Regions from separate parts of the Leisingera sp. genome, predicted to be linked through region 1. Evidence: riboswitches for the same ligand, from Rfam matches in the RefSeq annotation. Region 1 holds a riboswitch; the other holds the start of a gene.

Region 1 (7,895 bases):
AGTCAGGATGGTCACCACCAGAAGCGCTGCAAAGGCCCAGAAGGCGGGGCCCAGCCCGACCCGGGCGAGTCCGGACACTTTGACCAGGGCGACCGCCACACCGATAATGAAGATCTCGGCCATTGCCCAGGGCTTGAGCCATTCCGCCCAGCGGTAGACCGCGGCGGCATGCGGGGCAGGGTGCCAACCCAAGGCCATCGGCGCCAGGGTGTAGACCAGGGCGCCATAGCGGGCGGCAGGCAGCAGCACGATCAGCAGGCCGGTGGCCAGCGACAAGGGCGCCATCGGCCCGCGGGAAAAGGCCAGCACCGCATCCAGCACCGAAGCCCGGTGCGACAGTCCCTGAGCCTGCAATTCCAGAAACGGGAAACCGGCCGCGGCGGCCAGCAGGATCAGCGCGGTCAGCGACAGCATCGCGATACGGGTCATCGCCCCGGACTTGGGTGCCGCCAGCACGGTGCCGCAGCGGGCGCATCTGGCGACCGCATGCTTGGCCACCTCCTGATCGCGGTGCAGCACGTCGCAGGCAGGGCAGGCAATCAGCTGTTCTGGGTCCATCTCATCCTTGTCCGGTCGCGCAGCCAGCCTCAGCACGAAGTTCCGCCTGCCGCGGCCTGAGCTGCAAGCGTCTCCTTGCTGACCCGCCTGTAATTGGCGAAGGCGTTGGCGCTCATAACCACAAAGAAACTGTCCATATCAATCAGAACATAGCCTTTTTCCAGCAGCGCGCGCGAGAGAGCGGTGACATCGTCGTCATACAGCCGGCGCCGTCCGCAGATCTCCTGCAACAGTTTGCGCGGGATTCTGTAGCGCCCGGAGGTCTTGCCGCCGAATTCCTGGGAATAAAACCCTGCCAGGGCATTTGCGGCAGTGTTAAAGACGGGCATTCAATTTTTCCGGAAGATTTTTGCCTATAGACAAGAAAATATCACGTATGTACTGGGGCGGCAACCGCAGGTCTCCGGCAGCGAGGAGCAGCAGCCTGCGCACGTGGCATTCGGCCGAGGGGGCAGGATTGCAGGCGGCTTACCTGCGTCCACTCTCGCCACGGGCAGTTGCGCAAGAGACAGGAAAGGATTTCAGATGAGACTTGCCAAGCAGGCGGGCAGTGTCAAACCTTTCACCCGCAAAGGTCTCAGGACCGGGGCCGTTCAAATCAAGGGGGCAGTATGAAGGCAAGGCAGCATTTCACCATCGGCCACGCCAAGGTGGCGCCGGGCTCACGGCTGACGGTTGACCTGCCGGTCAGCGTTCTGTCCGACCACACGCCGGTCACGATGTCGGCGCATGTTGTGCATGGCCGCCAGGACGGGCCGACGGTGTTTGTCAGCGGCGGCGTGCACGGAGACGAGGTGATCGGCGTGGAGATCATCCGGCGGCTGCTGCGGGCGCCGAACCTGACGACGCTCAAGGGCACGCTGATTGCGGTGCCGATCGTCAACGCCTTCGGCTTCATAAACCACTCCCGCTATCTGCCCGACAGGCGCGACCTCAACCGGGTGTTTCCCGGCAGCGAGCATGGTTCGCTGGCTTCGCGTCTGGCGCATCTTTTCATGACAGAGGTGGTGGCCCGTTCGGACCTCGGTATCGACCTGCATTCGGCAGCAATCCACCGGACCAACTATCCGCAAATCCGCATCTCGCCCGATAATCCCAGCACCCGCGAGCTTGCCGGCGTCTTTGGCGCCCCGATCGTGATGCAGTCGCCGCTGCGCGACGGCTCGCTGCGCGGCGCGGCCAAGGAGACGGGCAAGGATGTGCTTCTGTATGAGGCGGGCGAGGGCCTGCGCTTTGACGAACTGTCGATCCGTGCCGGGCTGGCGGGTATCCTGCGGGTGCTGCGGCACATGGGAATGGTCCCGGCCAAGGGCATATCCAAGCCCAAGTCGCAGCCGCAGTTCTGCGTCTCCAGCAAATGGCTGCGGGCGCCGATGGGCGGGCTTCTGCGGGTGTACAAGGACGATGGCGAACTGGTCCGGGAAGGGGAGCTGATGGGCTCGGTGTCCGACCCGTTCGGTGAGCATGACGAGGAGATCCTGGCGCCTTTCGACGGGCTGATCGTCGGGCGTGCGGTAATGCCCATCGTGAACGAGGGCGATGCCGTGTTCCACCTCGGCAGGGTCCGCTCCGTCGAGAAGGCGGAGGATTCGGTGGAGGACCTGAGCGCCCAGCTGGAGGACGACCCGATGTTCGACGAGGATGAAATTCTCTGAACGGCAACATGGGGGCCAGCACTTGCCAATGGGTCCGGCTGCTCAACACGCGGTTGCCGCAGCCTTTGGCAGGCGCACCTTTTGCCGAGGATTTCCGCAGCGGCAGCAACTTTTTCTTGCCGCAACCAAAGTGATGCGCTACGCGCGCTTTACCGGTCCCGCAAGGGCTAAGAGGGAATCCGCGGTGCCTGCCGGGCACCAACCGGAACTGCCCCCGCAACTGTAGGCGGCGAGTGCTGAGCCATCGCGTCACTGGATCCCAGCGGTCCGGGAAGGCGGCCCAGACGATGACCCGCCAGTCAGGAGACCTGCCGGTATGAAACCGAAGCACACCGGACGGGGTTGTCCGGGGAGGTTGCCGGCAGACCGCGCTGCTGCTTTCAGGCGGCGCAGAGGAAGGGCTCAGGCCCTCCGCACTGCCGGTCAATGCCCTTTCACCCGTTCTCCGGTCATTGACACATGGAGATCGAAAATCATGTTTCTGCGTTCCGGCCTGATCGGCCTTTCCTTCACCGTCGCGGCCCAGGCCGCGGCCGCCAGCGAGAGCTTTCCACTGACCATCGAGAACTGCGGCCAGACCGTCACCTTCGAAGCACCTGCGGCGTCTTCCGTCACGGTTGGCCAGGCGGCCACGGAAGTGCTCTATGCGCTTGGGCTGGGGGATAAGGTGCTGGGCACTTCGGTCTGGTTCAACGATGTTCTGCCGGAATACGCGGACGTGAACGCCAAGGTCGAACGGCTGGCCGACAACGACCCAAGCTTTGAAAGTGTGGTGGCCAAACGCCCGGGCCTGGTTGCAGCGCAGTACGAGTGGCACGTCGGCCCCGAGGGCGTGGTCGCCAAGCGCGAGCAGTTCCATGACCTGGGCATCCCGACCTATGTGATGCCCGCCGATTGCGCAGGCAAGGACAACACCACCGGCGGCGACGGCACCCGCACGCAGATGTTCACCACCGAAAGCCTGTATCAGGGGATCGAGGAGCTGGCAGCGATCTTCGGCGAGGCCGAAAAGGGCGCTGAGCTGGTCGCCGACTACAAGACGCGTGAGGCTGCGGCCGTTGCCAAGGCGCAAGAGGTTGCGCTGGAGGATGCCTCCGCCGTGTTCTGGTTCTCCTCGCCTGAGCTGGAGAGCGATCCGTTTGTGGCCGGCCAGAAAGGCGCGCCGGGCTACATGATGCAGCAGCTGGGCCTGCGCAATGTCATCGAGACCGACGAGGAATGGCCGACCGTCGGCTGGGAAACCATCGCCAAGGCCAATCCGACGGTGATCGTGATCGCCCGCATGGACCGCCGCCGCTTTGCTGCCGACGATTATGAGAAAAAACTGGAATTCCTGCGCACCGACCCGGTCGCCAGCCAGATGGACGCGGTCAAGAACAACCGTATCGTGGTGATGGACGCCCAGGCGATGGATGCCACCATCCGCGCCATCCCGGCGCTGGAAGACCTGGCCGCTGAGCTCAGCGCGATCGGCAACGGCGGATGAGCGCAGCCGCCGCACTTGCATGGCACGGCGTCCGGGGCGCTTGCCTGGCGCTGCCGGTGCTGGCTGCGGCGGTTCTGGCAGGCGCAATGATCGGTGAGACCTCGATTGCGCCTGACCTTGTCCTGTCCGTTCTGGTCAACAAGCTGGCCGGGGCGGGGCTGCCGGTGGACCCGGTGGATCAGGGCATCATCTGGAGCTACCGGCTGCCGCGGGCACTGGTGGCCGGGGCCTGCGGCGCGGCGCTGGCGGTGACCGGTGTGGTGCTGCAGGCGCTGCTGCGCAATGCGCTGGCAGATCCGTACATCCTTGGCATTTCCGCCGGCGCCTCGACCGGGGCGGTGGCGGTCACGATTGCAGGGTTGGGCGGCGGTGCGCTGTCGCTGTCCTTTGGTGCTTTCAACGGGGCGCTTCTGGCCTTTGGCTTTGTCGCCATTCTGGCGCGCGCCGCCGGGGCGGGCAGCAGCCGTGCGGCGGCGGCGCAGATCGTGCTGGCGGGCATTGCCGGCTCGCAGCTCTTTAACGCGCTGACTGCCTTCATTATCGCCAAATCTGCCAATGCGGATCAGGCGCGCGGCATCATGTTCTGGCTGATGGGCAACCTCAGCGGCGTGCGCTGGCCGGATGTGTGGCTGGCGGTGCCGCTGGCGCTGGCCGGCTGGATGATTTGCCGGTTTCACGCGCGGGCACTGGATGCCTTCACCTTTGGCACCGATTCCGCCGCGGCGCTGGGCATCCCGGTGCGGCGGGTGCAGGTGGTGCTGATCTTTGCCACCGCGCTGATGACCGCGGTGATGGTGTCGATTGTCGGCTCCATCGGCTTTGTCGGCCTGGTGATCCCCCATGCGGCGCGGTTCCTGGTTGGCCCCGGCCACCGCCGGCTGATGCCGGCCGCGGCGCTGACGGGGGCGGTGTTCCTGATCGGCGCCGACATCGTGTCCCGTGTCATCATCCCCGGCCAGGTGCTGCCCATCGGCGTGGTCACCGCGCTGATCGGAGCGCCGGCCTTTGCCATCATCCTGGTGCGCGGGCAGAGGACGGCGCGATGAGGATCGAAGCCCGCAGCCTATCCTTCTCCGTGCGCGGCAAGGCGCTGCTGTCGGACGTGTCTCTGGCGGTGCAGCCGGGTGAGACGCTGGCGCTGGTCGGTCCGAACGGCTCCGGCAAATCAACGCTGATGCGGTTGCTGGCGGGACTGGCCCGGCCCTCGCAAGGCGAAGTGCTGCTGGCGGAGCAGCCGCTGGCGCGGCTGTCGCGCCGGGAAATTGCCCAGCGGATCGCCATAGTCGAGCAGCAGGCCGACACCGCCGAACGTATCACGGCGCGTTCAGTGGTAGAGCTGGGCCGCACCCCCTGGCTGTCGGCGCTGCGGCCCTGGAGCGGGGAAGACACCCGGCAAGTGGACAAGGCGTTGAAGACGGTGGAAATGGAGGGGTTCGCCAAGCGGGAATGGGCGACGCTCTCCGGCGGAGAGCGGCAGCGGCTGCATATCGCGCGGGCGCTGGCCCAGCAGCCGGGGCTGCTGCTGCTGGATGAGCCGACCAACCATCTGGACATCCACCACCAGCTGTCGATCCTGCACTGCATCCGCAATCTGCAGGTGACCGCCGTGGTGGCGCTGCATGATCTGAACCAGGCGCTGACCTGCGACCGGGTTGCGGTGCTGTCGGGCGGGCGCTTGGTGGCATCGGGAACACCGCAGCAGGCGCTGACACCGGAAACGGTATCTGACGTTTTCGGGATCACGGCCCGGCAGGTCCGGGATGCGGAGGGCAGTGCGCCGCACCTGTCCTTTCACCTGGCCTGAGGCGGGCGGCGAAACGCTCCCGCCGTTGCCGGTCTTCCTGACGGAAAGCCGCAGCGCCGGCGTCGCGCCGTTTCCGTTACCCCGGCAGATCCGCGGACAGGTCACAAGACTGGATAAAGGCGCTGCATTCCGCAGTCAGCCCCGCGAAGCGGGAGCGTTCGCGCTGATAGAGGTAGACCTCCCGTTTGTCAGGCAAATCAGCGATGGGACGGAAGGCGGTTGTTTCCGGCATGAAACGCGCAACTGTTTGCGGCAGCACCGTCACCCATTTGCCCGTCCGGACCATGGTGATCAGCGAGTGGGTGTTGTGAATCGTCACATCGGCCGTGCTGATGGCCTCGGCAAAGCGTTCGTTGCGGATCAGTTCGCACAGGGCATTACGCACAAAGCCAGGGCCGGCGATATCAGCGATGGCGGGACGGGCGTCCTGCAGAATCAGCGGGTGGCTGGTGGAACAGACGAGGCCGAAACGGTCCTCGAACAGAGGCACCGCCTTGACCCCGTTCAGCGGATGATAGCCGGACGCGATGCCGATGTCCGCCTTGCCTTCGGCCAATGCGTCCAGAACCTGCTGGGTGTCGGTATCGCGCAGCTCGATTTTCAAGCCCGGGTGGCGGGCGGTCATATGCTCCAGCACTGACGGAAAGACCAGCGCCGCCACGGAGGGCACCGAGACGATGCGGATCAGCCCGTGAATGGCCTCAGCCGCCATCTCAATGGCCTGTACCGTCTGATCGAACCGGCGCACCTGTTTCTGGGCCAGCTCAAAGACTTGCTCCCCCAGCGGTGACAGCTGGTTCTTGCGCTCCCCTTCGAACAGCTTCTTGCCCAGATGATCTTCCATCTGCTTGAGCGTCATTGAAATGGCAGACTGGGTGCGGCCCATCCGGGTTGCCGCTTCTGACAGGTTTCCGGTCTGCGCCACTGTGCAGAAGGCACGCAGCATTTCTATCTTCAGGGCCATGGCTTCAGAAATCATGAAGTTATGTTCAGTTTATTGAGTTTGACTGATGCTGGCGGAGAAGTCCATCCTGCCGCAAACCTGAAATTCAGCATCTGGGGCTTCTCCGTGACCAAACTGAACCTGATTGCCGGCGAATGGCTGGCGGGCGAAAGCGAAATCGAAAACCGCAACCCTTCGGATCTGAGCGATCTGGTAGGCATGTTCGCCCAGGCCAGCGCCGATCAGCTGGAAGCGACCCTGGATCAGGCGCAGAAGGCGCAGGCCGAGTGGGCGGCTTACGGGCTGGAGCGCAAGCAGGCGGTGCTGATGAACATCGGCAATGAGCTGATGGCCCGCGCCGAGGAGCTGGGCACACTGCTCAGCCGTGAAGAGGGCAAGCCGCTGGCTGAGGGTAAGGGCGAAGTTTACCGCGCCGGCCAGTTCTTCACTTATTACGCAGCCGAATGCCTGCGCCAGATCGGTGAGAACGCCGACTCCGTGCGCCCGGACATCGAGGTCGACGTGCGCCGCGAGGCGGTGGGCGTTGTCGCCATCATCTCGCCCTGGAACTTCCCGACCGCAACCGCTTCCTGGAAGATCGCGCCGGCGCTTTGCTACGGCAATGCCGTGGTTTGGAAACCCGCCAACATCACCCCCGCCTCGGCCGTTGCCCTTACTGAGATCATCGCGCGCCAGGACATCCCCAAGGGCCTGTTCTCGCTGGTCATGGGTTCCGGCCGCTCGATCGGCCAGCGCCTGGTCGAAAGCCCCAAGGTGAACGCCATTTCCTTCACCGGCTCGGTGCCGGTGGGCAAGGGCATCGCCGCCGCCGCCATCCAGAACCTGACCAAGGTGCAGATGGAGATGGGCTCCAAGAACGCGCTGGCCGTCATGGACGACGCTGATCTGGACCTCGCCGTCACCCTGGCGCTGGGCGGCGCGTTTGGCGGCACTGGCCAGAAGTGCACCGCTTCCTCCCGGCTCGTGGTCCACGCTGCCGTGCACGACGCCTTTGTTGAGAAACTGGTGGCGGGCGCACAGGCGATGAAAGTGGGCCACGCGCTGGAAGCGGGCGTGCAGATGGGCCCGGTGGTCAGCGAACAGCAGCTGAATGAGAACCTGGCCTATGTCGATCTGGGCACCTCCGAAGGCGCGGAACTGGCCTGCGGCGGCCAGCGTCTGGAGATGCCGCACGAGGGCTTCTACATGTCCCCCGGCGTGTTCCTGAACACCACCAATGATATGCGCATCAACCGCGAGGAAATGTTCGCGCCGCTGACCAGCGTGATCAAGGTCGGCAGCTATGACGAAGCGCTGTCTGTGGTGAACGACACCAACTTCGGCCTGACCTCGGGCATCGTCACCCAGTCGCTGGCCCGCGCCACCCACTTCCGCCGCAACGCGCGCACCGGTGTTGTCACCGTCAACCTGCCGACCGCAGGCACCGAC
Region 2 (7,895 bases), on a different contig from region 1:
GTGATCCGGGCGCGCGGCGTCGATGGCGCGGCGATCCTGCGGCAGAAGATGGGGTTCCTTGCCGTGTCGGTGCTGACGGAGAAGGGGCGGGACCTGTCGGGCTTGTCGCGGTCTGATCTGAGGCGGATGGCGGCGCGCCATGCGGATGAGCTGCCGGCGGAGTTCGAGGGGCTGGCGGCGCTGGTGCGCTGGGCCGAGGGGGGCGGTAAATGGCCGCGGATTTCCTCGGGCCATCCGGCCTATTTCTATTCCCTGCGGGCGTCGGATACGCCGGACCGCGATCTGGTCAACATGCTGCTGGCGGAGCTGTGCCCGCATGACTTCCGGCAGCTGTTCATCTGCCACAAGGAGGAATTCTACCGCCAGTACCGCGGCTGGCCGGAAACGAAAAAGGCCTATGCGGCGGAATTCCTGGCGCGGGAGTATGCGGTGGACAAGGCCGGCGCGCGGGAGGCGCTGTTCGGGCATGAGCCGGATATGGAGGGGCGGATGCCGAAGCTGCCGCGCAGCCGGAGCGAGAACGTGGTGGAGCGGGTAGGCCCCTGGGGTGCGGTGAACCGGGTGAGGGGGCGATAGAGATGTTCGGCTTTATCCGCCTGGTCCTGATCCTTTTGGTGGGGCTGACCGTGGTCTATGGCGCGGTGTCGCTCTATTCGCGGGAGGTGCGGCGGGCGAAGCTGAAACGGCGCTGGAAAGACAAGGGGTTGACCGGCGACCGCGCGGCCTTCATCCAGCGGGGGCTGAGGCAGTATGACCGCTCGTTCCGGCGCAAGCTGATCCTCCTGGTCTATATCGTTCCACTGGGAGCCATCGCGCTTCTGGTCTATGTCATTAACTTCATGTGAGGAGCTGCCCCGTGCGTTTCATCAAATGGGCCTTTCTGATCACCTTCTGGGTGCTGTTCGGCGCCTTCCTGCATTACACGCTGCCGCAGTACGACGTGGTGCGCATCGTCAACACGTACGAGGAGCGGCAGGAGCTGAACGACTGGACCCGCATCTTCTGGTCCAAACCCGACGACCAGTCGGCGCAGCTGATCAACCGGGATGTGCAGTTTATCCAAGGGGTGCGCCCCAGCGGCCGGGCCATCGTCTATCGCAACGAAGACACCGGCTGGAGCTGGCCGCCCTATTTCAAGTTCGACACCGCCAACCTGTACACTGACGCCAATGACAGTATCTCGACCAGGGCCAACCCGGAGTGGGTGGCGGTGATGCATTACGGCTGGCGCAACGAGTTCCTGTCGATCTTCCCCAACGCGGTGTCGATCAAGCCGGTGGCGGGGCCGGAGGACAAGCCAACCAATTGGTTCAGCATCATCTTCCTGGTGCTGCTGGCCGCGGTCATGTGGGCCATCTATGTGCGCTGGCGCCGGTTTCGGCGGGCGCGGATCGACCCGATGCTCGAAAGCGCCGAGGACAGTCTTTATGCCGCGGGCGATGCGATTTCAGAGCGGCAGGGCCGGTTCCGCCGCTGGCTGGACAGCTGGAAATCGAAGTGAGGAGAGGCCGCCCCCCAGGCGGCCTTTTCATTGGTCTTGAAGGCCTGTCGGCCGTCAGGCCTGCGGCGGCACCAGAACGAAGTTGCCGAAATGGGTTTTCTCCAGGAACTCCTGCTGTGCCCTGGCGATGTCCTTGAGCGGGAAGACCTTGGCGAGCAGCGGCCGGATCTCGCCGCGCTCGATGTATGAGATCAGGTTCGGAAACACCGGCTCGTCCCAGGCGGTGCAGCCGATCAGGGTGACGTCCTTCAAATACATGTCCCGCATGTCCAGATCGACAACCGGCCCGGCGATGGCGCCGCTGGACACAAGGCGGCCGCCGCGTTTCAGCAGCTTGATCATCTGCGGGAAGCCGGCCCCCGCGACGTTGTCGACGACCACGTCCACGCTTTCCCCGCCCAGCTCCGCCAGCAGATTGCTGCCGCGGTCCAGAACGATATCCGCACCTAGCTCCCGCAGCTGATCCATCTTGCCCTGGCTGGTGATTGCCGCCACCCGGGCGCCGCGGCGTTTGGCCAGCTGCACTGTGGCGGAGCCGACACCGCCGGAGGCACCGGTCACAAGCACCAGTTCGCCTGCGCGGACGTCTGCGCGGTGCAGCATGTTCTCGGACGTGCCGTAGGCGCATGGGATCGTTGCCAGCTCTTCGTCCGACCAGGCGCAGTCCACGGGGAACACCTCGGAGGCGGGGACTTTGACGTACTGGGCAAAGGCGCCGTCGAAGTCCGAGGCCATCCAGACGTTGTCCATCACACCGTAGCCATTGGGGCGCATGCAGGGCCGCACCAGAACCCGCTTGCCGGTCAGGGTCTGGCTGGCGCCTGGGCCGGCGGCGACAACCTCGCCGCAGCAATCGGTGCCCTGGATCAGGGGGAAGGGGGTTGCCTTGTTCCAGCCGCCGTCGGCCTTTTGCTCGGCATGGGTCTCCTGATGGCCGGCGGCCGCGGCGGTGTCCGTTGTCACGCTGGAGGAATACCACCCGAGCCGGGTGTTGATTTCGGTGTTGTTTACCCCGGCTGCGAGGACCCGCAGCAAAAGCTCCCCCTCTGCGGGCTCCGGGATCGGCACGGCTTTGTATTCAAGCTTGTCATAGCCGCCGTTTCCGGTGGTCACGACGGCCATCATGGTTTTAACGCTGCTGTCTGTTTTGGGTCCGGGCATGGGCGGCCTTTTCTGATCACGCGGGGTTGGTGAAAGGTCTTGGAATTTGGCGCAATTATTGCCCGCAGGGCGGGGGCGGCGGCAAGGGCGGAATCCGGCGGCGCAGCCCGGCCTGCCTGCTGGCCACCGCCCCGCGAATCGGTCCTTGTGTCTGGGTCGAGGGGAAATACACCAAAGATCAGCGCCTTGCCGCAAACAGGCTGGCGGATGCCGGTTTGAGATTCTGGACATCCCTGTCCCGCCGGCCCCCCCAAACATGCATGTCTTTTTCCGGTTTCGGCGGGTCGGATTTGTCTCCGCTTGCGGGCCGGGATTAGGGCAATTTCCGCCTCAGCAAGGTGCCGCCTTTCGGGGCAGAGAATTGGGAAGCTGGTGAAACTCCGGCACTGCCCCCGCAACGGTGACCCCGGGCAAGGCATGGCAAAAAACCACTGAAGCCAATGGCTTCGGGAAGGTGCCAGGCCCCGCCGCCGAATGGCCCCGGGACAGTCCGGAAACCAGCCTTGCCAAAAAACGTCAACCGCGGGCGGCGGCGGGGCGGTTGCGGGCGCGTGGCCTGCAATCTCTCTCTCCATGCCCGCAGCCAAGCCAACCTGCCGCGGGGATGCGGCAAAGGAGAGAAGCAGATGCTTCAGGACAGCGAGATTCTGGCCAAACTGGTGGCCCGTCAGAAAAACTATTCCCTGGAACAGGCGTTCTATACCGATCCGGGCGTTCTGGATCTGGACATGCGGCAGATCTTCTATCGCGAGTGGCTGTTTGCCATTCCCGCCTGCGAGATCCCGAAGGCGGGCAATTTCGTGACCCATCAGGTCGGCGCCTACAACGTCATCATCGTGCGCGGCACCGATGGCCAGGTGCGCGCCTTCCACAATGCCTGCCGCCACCGCGGCTCGGTCGTCTGCAAGGCGAAGAAAGGCAATTCGCCCAAACTGGTCTGCCCCTACCACCAGTGGACCTATGAGCTGGACGGCTCGCTGTTGTGGGCGCGCGACATGGGGCCGGATTTCGATGCCTCCAAGCACGGGCTGAAGCCGGTGCACTGCCGCGATCTGGCGGGTTTGATTTACATCTGCCTGGCGGATGAAGCGCCGGATTTCGATGCTTTTGCTGAGGTGGCGCGTCCCTATCTGGAGCCGCATGACCTGGCCAATGCCAAGGTCGCCTATGAAAGCTCGATCATCGAGAAGGGCAACTGGAAGCTGGTCTGGGAGAACAACCGCGAGTGCTATCACTGCGGCGGCAACCACCCGTCGCTGTGCCGGACCTTCCCGGAGGATCCGTCGGTGACCGGTATTGAAGGCGGCGAGAACCCGCCGCACCTGCAGAAGCATTTCGACCGGATCGAGGCGGCGGGCGTGCCGTCGCAGTTCCAGATCGACGCGCGCGGCCAGTACCGCGTGGCGCGGATGCCGCTGAACGAGGGCGCCGAGAGCTATACCATGGACGGCAAGGCGGCTGTGGCCAAGAAACTGGGCCGGGTGCCCTTTGCCGATGCGGGCACGCTGTTGAAATTCCACTATCCGACCACCTGGAACCACTTCCTGCCGGATCATTCCATCGTGTTCCGGGTGACCCCGATCAGCCCGACCGAGACCGAAGTCACCACCAAATGGCTGGTGCACAAGGATGCGGTCGAGGGCCAGGACTATGACCTGAAGCGGCTGACCGAGGTCTGGGTCGCGACCAATGACGAAGACCGTATCGTGGTGGAGGACAATCAGCAGGGCATCAACTCGCCCGCTTATGAGCCCGGCCCGTACTCGGAAGTGCAGGAAAGCGGCGTCATCCAGTTCTCCAACTGGTATGCCGAGCACCTGACCCGCGCGCTGACCGGCCGCCACCTGATCGCGGCGGAGTAACGGCATGGGACTGCAGGCAAACTTCGAGACGCTGGACGAGACCCTGGCGTGGAAGGACGACGAGATGCTGGAATGCGTCTCTGTGGTACCGGAGGCGCCGAACACCGCCACCTTCAGCTTCCGCGCGCCGTCCGGCGCGTGGTTCAAATACCAGCCGGGCCAGTTCCTGACGCTGGAGCTGCCGGTGCCGGGCGAAACCGTCTGGCGAACCTACACCATCAGCTCCTCGCCGTCGCGGCCGCTGTCGATTTCGGTCACAGTCAAGGCGCAGGCCGACAGCATCGGCACCCGCTGGATGCTGGACAACCTGCGTCCGGGCATGTTCCTCAAGGCCTCTGGCCCTGCGGGGGTGTTCACTCTGCCGAAACGGCCGAACGGCAAGTTCCTGTTCATCTCCGCAGGCTCCGGCATCACGCCCAGCCTGTCGATGACACAGTACCTGTTCGACCGCGGCCAATCGCCCGACGTCTGCTTCATCAACTGCGCCAAGCGGCCCAGCGAGATCATCGCGCGGCGCCAGCTGGAAGGCATGGCGGCGCGGGTGCCCGGCATCAAGCTGCATTTCGTGGTGGAAGAGGACGATCCCTATCAGGTCTGGACCGGCTACCGCGGCCAGCTGAACCAGATCATGCTGGGGATCATCGCCGGCGACTACCTGGAGCGCGAGGTCTACTGCTGCGGGCCGGATCCGTTCATGCAAGCCGTGCGCGACATGCTGAACGGCTTGGGCTTTGACATGGAGAACTACAACCAAGAAAGCTTTGGCGCGCCGGTGGAGACCGAGGCCGATGCGCCGGAGCTGGACGATGTGGTTCCCGAGGAAACCGCCGCCGCCGAGATCACCTTTGCCGCGTCGGGCGTCACTGCAAACTGCACCGAGACCGATACGGTGCTGGCTGTGGCCAAGGCGTCGGGCCTCAACATCCCGTCGGGCTGCACCTTCGGCATCTGCGGCACCTGCAAGGTCAAGAAGACCGCGGGCGAGGTGCATATGGTCCACAACGGCGGCATCTCGGAGGAAGACGTGGAGGCGGGGTACATCCTGGCCTGCTGCTCCAACCCGATTGGCCGGGTTGAGGTCGAGATTTGACCATAAAGAAGGGCGCGTGCCGGTGTGGCGCGCGCCCTTTTCTTCTTTCAGCCCCTGATCAGGCTTCCAGCGCCAGCTTGTGCACGTGGATTTCGTTGATCGGGTGGCTTTCGGCGCCGATCACACCCGGGCGGGCGTGGCGGTAAAGCGAACGCCAGTAGGGCTGGATGATGGTGCCATCCTCGCGCATGAATTTTTCGATGCCTTCCATGTGCCCGCGGCGGGTGTCGGCGTCGGCAATGGCTGAGGCGGTTTCCAGCATGGAATCGAACTCAGCGCTGGCCAGCCCGGTTTCATTCCAGGCGACGCCGGTCTTGTAGGCCAGCGTCAGCACCTGCACGCCCAGCGGGCGGTGGCCCCAGTCGGTGGAGCTGAACGGGTACTTGTCCCAGTCGTTCCAGAAGGTGTTGCCGGGCAGCACGGTGCGTTTGACCTTCAGCCCCGCGTCCCGCATCTGCGCCGCCAGCGCATCCGTGGTGTTGCGGCGCCAGTCGTCGTCGATGGAAATCAGTTCATGCTCGAAGTCGAGCATCCCGGCCTCTTCCATCAGCTGGCGCGCGGCCTCTGCATCGCGCACCGGCGCGCCGATGTCGGCGTATTCCGGGTGGATCGGGCAGACATGGTGGTTTTCCGCCAGGGTGCCGCGGCCGTCATAGCCGAGTTCCAGCAGCACCGCGTTGTCGCAGGCCAGTGCCAGGGCGCGGCGGACGCGGGCGTCGGCATAAGGTTGCATCCCGTCCACCTCGGCGTCGCGGTTGGTGCGCAGGACCAGGGTGTTGGCCGAGACCGACTCGCTGACGTTCCAGCCGATGGAGGTGAAGATGTCGACGTATTCGCCCACGGTTTCGTAGGTCATGTCGATTTCTTCGGATTCCGCTGCCGACAGGTGGGTGGCGCCGTCGGTGCCGAAGTCAATGAACTCGATCCGGTCGAGATGGGCGCCTTCGCCCCACCACTGGTGATCCGGGTCCTTTTCCAGCACCGCCTTAACACCGACCTCGTATTCGACCAGCCTGTAGGGGCCGGTGCCGATCGGGTCGGCGCCCGGATCGCCGGACCAGCCGTCCGGCACGATGGCGGCGGGGTATTCGGTCACCGCCGGGATGATGGTGATATCGGGGCGGGTGAGCTTCACCTTGAGGGTCAGCTCGTCCACCACCTCCAGCGCGCCCTCGGCGGGGCCGTCGCCGGCCTCGTTCTGCAGCGATCCCATGCGGGCGGCCATCGAGTTGCCTTCCCATTTGCCGTCGCACCAGCGGGCAAAGTTGTAGGCCACGTCCTTGGCCGTCAGGGTGCCGCGGCCGTCGTTCCAGTGCACCCCGGGGCGGATGTGCAGCAGGTATTCGGTGGCGTCCTCGTTGACCTCCCAGCTTTCCAGCAGGCGGGGTTCAAAGGTGCCGTCGGCGTTGTACTGCACCAGGTATTCCATGTAGCCGCGCACCAGGTTGCCCAGCTGCGGCCAGTTGAACAGTGGCGGGTCGAGCAGCGCGCGCACAACCTGCTGGATGCGGATGGTGCCGCCTTCCTGGGCATTGGCCGCCGCTTGCACCGGCTGGCTGAGGCCGATCATGCCGTAGGCGGCAGAGGCGGTCACCCCCAGCGCGGTTGCGCGGCTCAGGAACTCGCGCCGGTCCAGCTTGTGTTGTGCAACTTCCTCCGCATGCATCCGCACCGCGGGGTGGAGAGAGTCCCTGTTGTAGTATTTGGTCATTTTTATGGTCCTTTGGTTGAAGGCGTCCGCCCCTAGCATGAAGGAGCGGCGGAGCTTGTAAAGTGGCGAATGGCTGCGCTGCCCGTCCGCAGCCATCCGCCCGGGGAGATCCTTATTCCGCCGGTTCCTGGGTGACGGTGGTGGCCAGGCCTGCCTGCTCGCGGCGGCCGTCGTTGTAAATCGCCTTCACCAGAGCGGCGCATTGCAGCACCATCACCAGTGAAAACGGCAGGGCGCCGATCACCATCGCGGTCTGGATCGCCTTGAGGCCGCCGACCAGCAACAGCGCCGTCACCACTGCACCCAGCGCCACGCCCCAGAAGACGATGTGCGGGCGGGCCTTGGGGCCTTCGTCGCCGGCGGCATTGATGGTGTTGACGATCAGCACCGCGCTGTCCGCCGTGGTCACCAGGTAGGTCATCAGCAGGATCACGATCATCACCGACATCGCCCAGCCCAGCCAGGGCGACAGCATGTACTGCACCATGGCAAAGATCTTGTCGCCATCGGGGGCTGAGCTGATCCGGCCGCCTGCGCCGCCGTGCAGCTCCAGGTCGATGGCGGTGCCGC

The links. Region 1 has a riboswitch for cobalamin ahead of AC4HIX_RS05720 (ABC transporter substrate-binding protein). Riboswitches for the same ligand answer to the same signal wherever they lie in the genome.
Region 2: linked by a shared signal. The riboswitch ahead of AC4HIX_RS09375 (aromatic ring-hydroxylating oxygenase subunit alpha) and the one ahead of AC4HIX_RS05720 (ABC transporter substrate-binding protein) in region 1 are both predicted to bind cobalamin.

Annotation. Positions count from the first base shown of each region.
Region 1 covers NZ_CEYXRG010000004.1:188,003-195,897, reverse strand. Annotated here, with positions in the region: gene AC4HIX_RS05735 (paraquat-inducible protein A) at 1-558, opposite strand, end outside; gene AC4HIX_RS05730 (hypothetical protein) at 588-887, opposite strand; gene AC4HIX_RS05725 (succinylglutamate desuccinylase/aspartoacylase family protein) at 1,170-2,213, shown strand; cobalamin riboswitch at 2,350-2,543, shown strand; gene AC4HIX_RS05720 (ABC transporter substrate-binding protein) at 2,689-3,699, shown strand; gene AC4HIX_RS05715 (FecCD family ABC transporter permease) at 3,696-4,745, shown strand; partial or broken gene AC4HIX_RS05710 (ABC transporter ATP-binding protein) at 4,742-5,252, shown strand; gene AC4HIX_RS05705 (LysR family transcriptional regulator) at 5,580-6,467, opposite strand; gene AC4HIX_RS05700 (aldehyde dehydrogenase family protein) at 6,573-7,895, shown strand, end outside.
Region 2 covers NZ_CEYXRG010000008.1:22,728-30,622, reverse strand. Annotated here, with positions in the region: gene AC4HIX_RS09395 (DUF6638 family protein) at 1-576, shown strand, start outside; gene AC4HIX_RS09390 (hypothetical protein) at 579-845, shown strand; gene AC4HIX_RS09385 (DUF1523 family protein) at 857-1,501, shown strand; gene AC4HIX_RS09380 (alcohol dehydrogenase family protein) at 1,556-2,662, opposite strand; cobalamin riboswitch at 2,982-3,182, shown strand; gene AC4HIX_RS09375 (aromatic ring-hydroxylating oxygenase subunit alpha) at 3,289-4,524, shown strand; gene AC4HIX_RS09370 (FAD-binding oxidoreductase) at 4,529-5,614, shown strand; gene AC4HIX_RS09365 (ABC transporter substrate-binding protein) at 5,673-7,325, opposite strand; gene AC4HIX_RS09360 (BCCT family transporter) at 7,438-7,895, opposite strand, start outside.